2 regions of the Kocuria sp. UBA1838 genome follow, and region 1 is predicted to be linked to the other one. Evidence: predicted binding sites of a transcription regulator. Region 1 holds the regulator's gene; the other holds the start of a gene.
What was found. The regulator HspR, encoded in region 1, represses chaperone genes until heat shock. The targets are predictions, from matches to a motif close to AAGTTGAGTCNNNNNGACTCAACTT.
Positions count from the first base shown of each region.

Region 2: the regulator HspR is predicted to act here: its motif matches at 1,151-1,175, upstream of B3I25_RS08755 (Hsp20/alpha crystallin family protein).

Region 1 is NZ_DDIY01000017.1:241,813-244,010, reverse strand. It holds gene B3I25_RS10215 (BCCT family transporter) at 1-212, shown strand, start outside; gene catC (muconolactone Delta-isomerase) at 219-530, shown strand; gene B3I25_RS10205 (heat shock protein transcriptional repressor HspR) at 612-1,166, opposite strand; gene B3I25_RS10200 (DnaJ C-terminal domain-containing protein) at 1,168-2,198, opposite strand, start outside.
Region 2 is NZ_DDIY01000016.1:130,352-132,549, reverse strand. It holds partial or broken gene B3I25_RS08760 (MMPL family transporter) at 1-343, shown strand, start outside; gene B3I25_RS08755 (Hsp20/alpha crystallin family protein) at 503-997, opposite strand; gene B3I25_RS08750 (ChaB family protein) at 1,257-1,676, shown strand; gene B3I25_RS08745 (GNAT family N-acetyltransferase) at 1,740-2,198, opposite strand, start outside.

The DNA.
Region 1 (2,198 bases):
ACAGCAAGTGGGCGGCGGGCGCGGACTTCGACTCGAGCGCCCCGGAGGTCACCGAGTGGTACCGGCGCACGGACGAGGACGGCAACCCCGTGGCCTACGACTACGAGACGGGCGAGTTCACCGATTCGCACGACGTCGTACACCCCGGCGAGCGCGCGGCAGCGCCTAGGGTGGAACCCGACGCACCCTCCACGGACCCCCAGAGAAAGTAGCCCCGCATGTTGTTCCTGGCCCGCATGGACGTGGTCTTCCCGGAATCGATGACCGACGAGACCAAGGCTGATTACCAGCACCGCGAGAAGGCCTACTCCGGTGAACTCCAGCGCACGGGTGTCTTGAAGGGCATCTGGCGCGTGGTGGGCGAATACGCCAACTACTCGATCTACGACGTCGAGGACAACGACGAGCTGCAGACCGTCCTGTCCGGGTTCCCCATGTTCGCGTACATGAACGTCAAGGTGACCCCGCTGGCCAAGCACCCCAACGCCACCACGGACGACTTCTTCGACGGCAACACGATCCAGAAGTAGTCCTTCCCGGTACCCCGGATGACGAGATCCCTGCGGCCCTTCCCGAGAGGAGCCGCGGGGATCTCGCCGTTCGCGGGTCGTCTACTTCTGCGAGCCGCGCAGCTTCGTGGTCGACGACGACGTCGCATCCCGCCGCACGGACGCCGCGTCCCGGCCCGGGGCCGCATCCCGGCCCAGTATGGCGTCCCGGCCGGTGGCCGCAGCCTCGGGCTTGGCCGGGCGGTAGAGCATGAGCGCCTGGGACACCTTGCGGGGTGAGCGCCGGGTGCCACGGGCCATGCGCACCACATCCCCGGCGGAACCGGCGGTAAAGATCATGTCCCGCTCCTGCCGCGCCCGGCGCTCCCGTTCGAGTTCCTCGGACAGTTCCGTGACCCGGGTCTGCAGCGCCTGCACCTGGTTCTCGAGCTGGATGATGCGCTTGATCCCTTCGAGGGACACGCCCTCCTGGGAGAGCTCCTGGATCTGACGCAATTTCTGCACGTCCAGCTGGGAGTACCGGCGGGCCCGCCCGGAGGCCCGGGACGGGGTCACGAGACCCATGCGGTCGTACTGGCGCAGAGTCTGGGGGTGCATGTCCGCGAGCTCCGCGGCCACCGAGATCACGAACACTGGCTGGGTGAAGTCGATGGCCATGTCAGAGCGCCGCCTCCTCGCTCAGGTTCGCGCGGGGGTCGAAGTCCTCGGTGGCCCGCGCGAATTCCTGCAGTGCTTCCCGTGCGGCATCGTCCAGGTCTGCCGGGAACTGGATCTGCACCGTCACGATCATGTTGCCCGTGGTGGACCCGGACGTGAAGCCCTTGCCCTTGACACGCATCCGGTGCCCGGACGACGTCCCCGCGGGGACCCGCACGGTCACGTGGCCCTCGTCCAGCGTGGGCACCTGCACGGTGGTCCCGAGTCCGGCCTCCGCAGCGGTCACCGGGATGTCCACGTGCACGTCCTGGCCCTCGCGGGTGAAGAACGGGTGCTCCTTGACCTTGACGGTCACGAACAGGTCCCCGTGGCCACCGGGCCCCGAGTGTCCCTTGCCCGCGATCTTCAATCGCTGCCCATCCTTGACGCCCTTGGGCACGCGCACCGTGGTGGACTGGCCGTTGCCCCGGCGCAGTTTCACCGTGGTGCCGTTGTACGCGGAACGCAGCGGGATCGTGGTCGTGGTGTGGATGTCCTCACCCTTGGCGGGCGGTGCCTGGTAGCCACCGAATCCGCCCTGACCCCCGCCGAATCCGCCCTGGCCGCCACTGAAGCCCCCGCCGAACCGCGAATTGCCGCCCTGGCCGCCGAACTGCGCGAACAGGTCCTCGAACCCGCCACCCCCGGAGGTGGAGTAGCTCCTGCGGCCACCGCCGCCGTTGAACAGACCCCCGAAGAGGTCCTCGAACCCGGCGCCGCCAGCGTTGCTCGCACCACCGGGGCCACCGGCGGTGAACCGCGCCCCGGAACCCATGGCCCGGATCGCGTCGTACTGTTTGCGTTCCTCGGGGTCCGACAGCACCGAATTGGCCTCGGTGATGTCCTTGAACTTCTTCTCCGCGGCCGCATCCCCCGGGTTCTGGTCCGGGTGGTACTCGCGGGCCAGCTTGCGGTAAGCCTTCTTGATGTCCGCCTGGGATGCGTCCTTGGAGACGCCCAGGACAGTGTAGAAATCTTTGTCGATCCAGTCCT
Region 2 (2,198 bases), on a different contig from region 1:
GACGAACCCCCAGATCGAGGCGTACCGGGACGCGGACCACATGCTCGGTACCGACGGCGCTCGGGCCGCCGCTCGTTGGTGGGCCGGCACACGGGACGTCACCGACCCCATGGTGAGCCCCGCGTTCGGCGACGTGCGCGGACTGCCCCGCACGTTCGTGCTGCAGGGTGACCGGGACATGCTCTACCCGGACACCATGGAGTTCGTGGCCGAGCTGGTGCGAGCAAACGTGGACACCACCGCGGTGGTCTGTGAGGGCGGACCGCACGTGTACGCGCTCATGGTCTGGACGTCGCGCGCGTCCGAGGACCTCGACCACGTGGTGCGGTGGATGAACCGCTGACCCCGTCGTGAACATGAGTGTGCCCCGCAGGGTGACCTGCGGGGCACAGTCATGTCATGGGGCGGTGAGCCCCCGATTGAGCAGGCCTGTTCCCACCGGGTGGATTCGCCGGTCAGTGCCGGTGAAGGGTCGGTCCTGATCGGCCCTGTTAGGTTCTGGTTAGTCCTGCGACCCCTCGGAGTCCGTCTGCACGTTCTGCGAGCGGTCCTCGTCCGAGCCCTTGTCGTGCTCCAGGACCACGTTGTCGTGGTGTTCCTGGCCGGTGGCCACCTGGATCTTGCGCGGCTGGGACTTGGGGGACACGGGGATGGTCACGGTCAGCACGCCGTTGTCGTACGCGGCGGTGATGTTCTCCGTGTCGATGCCCTGGCCCAGGTTGAGCTGGCGGACGAACGAGTGGCTGCGGCGCTCGCGCACGATCCACTTGGTGTCCTTCTCCGCGGAGGGCAGACGACGCTGCGCACGGATGGTCAGCAGCTGACCGTCCACGTCCACGTCCACGCTCGTGGGATCGATGCCCGGCAGGTCCGCGGCAAGGTAGTAGTTGGCGCCCTGACGGTAGAGGTCCATGGGCATCTGCTCCAGGCCGTTGCGGCCGGAGAGGACCTGGTTGGCGAAGTTCTGGACCTCGGAGAACGGGTCGAATGTAGCCATGACGATTACTCCTTCACTCTGCGGCACCCACGTGCTGTGCCCCGCGAACCGGTCGATTACCCGCGTGGAGCCATCACGTTTCTTGAGTCTCTGTGACTCAACAACGTCTAATGTAGCAGGCTGTCGGCGGAAGTGCTAGTCATTGACGCACGAAAGCTGAGTGGCACTGACTCAAGCAGCGGGCGGGCCTGTCGCAGCGGCGTCGGCGGCGCGTAGGATCGAGCCACCAGTGACACCCGAACGCTCTGAGGAGGCCCCCGTGCCCAAGGCGAAGAAGAACGGCCACGCGCGTCAGGACGAGATCCCGTCCACGCTGCAACGCTCGGACGAGAAGGCACAGGACACGTTCGCGCAGACCTACGACTCGGCGCAGGAGGAATACCACGACGACGCCCGGGCGGCGCGCACCGCGTGGTCGGCCGTCAAGCACACCTACGAGAAGGTCGGGGACCACTGGGAGCCCAAGGAGCACAACGGGCCCTCGGACGACAGCGCCGAGAAGGGCGGCCTGAACTCGGAGGACACCGCCGGCGGGGTGGACGCTAACGCCAGCAAGGAGCACCTGTACGAACTCGCCCAGGAACTGGACATCACGGGACGCTCGGACATGACCAAGGACGAATTGGTCGAGGCGATCGACAAGGCCAATCAGAAGAAGACGCGCGAGGCCCGCGACTGAGGTTCACCGCTCGGCGGGTTCATACCCTGCGGGTTTATGACTGCTGGCCTGCGATCGGTGGGGCTACAACTGGCGGGCCAGGAAGACCGAGGCCGTGGTGGCGTCGTGGAAGGAATCCACGGGCTCGTAGCCGCGTTTGCGGAACATCGCGATCCCCTCGGTCATCTCCTCGTTGAGGGAGACCACGGCCGTGGTGGCGCCGAAAGCGCGCACCTTGTTCTCGAGTGCCCGCACCAGGGTGCGCGCGTGGCCCTGTCCGCGGTGTTCCGGGGTGACCCAGATCCGGCGCAGTTCCACGCGGTCGTCGTCGAGTTTGCGCACCGCGCCGCACGCGATGACCGAGCCCGTGACCAAATCCGTCATGAGGAAGAAATCCCCGTGCGGCGGAGTGACGTCCTCCGGGCCGGTGACCTCGGTGAGTTCGGGATCGAAACCGCCGTCGATCCGGTTGTTCAACTCGCTGAAGTACGCGCTCAGGGCGCGCAGCGTGTGCTCACTGGCGGCCTGACCTTCCACGATACG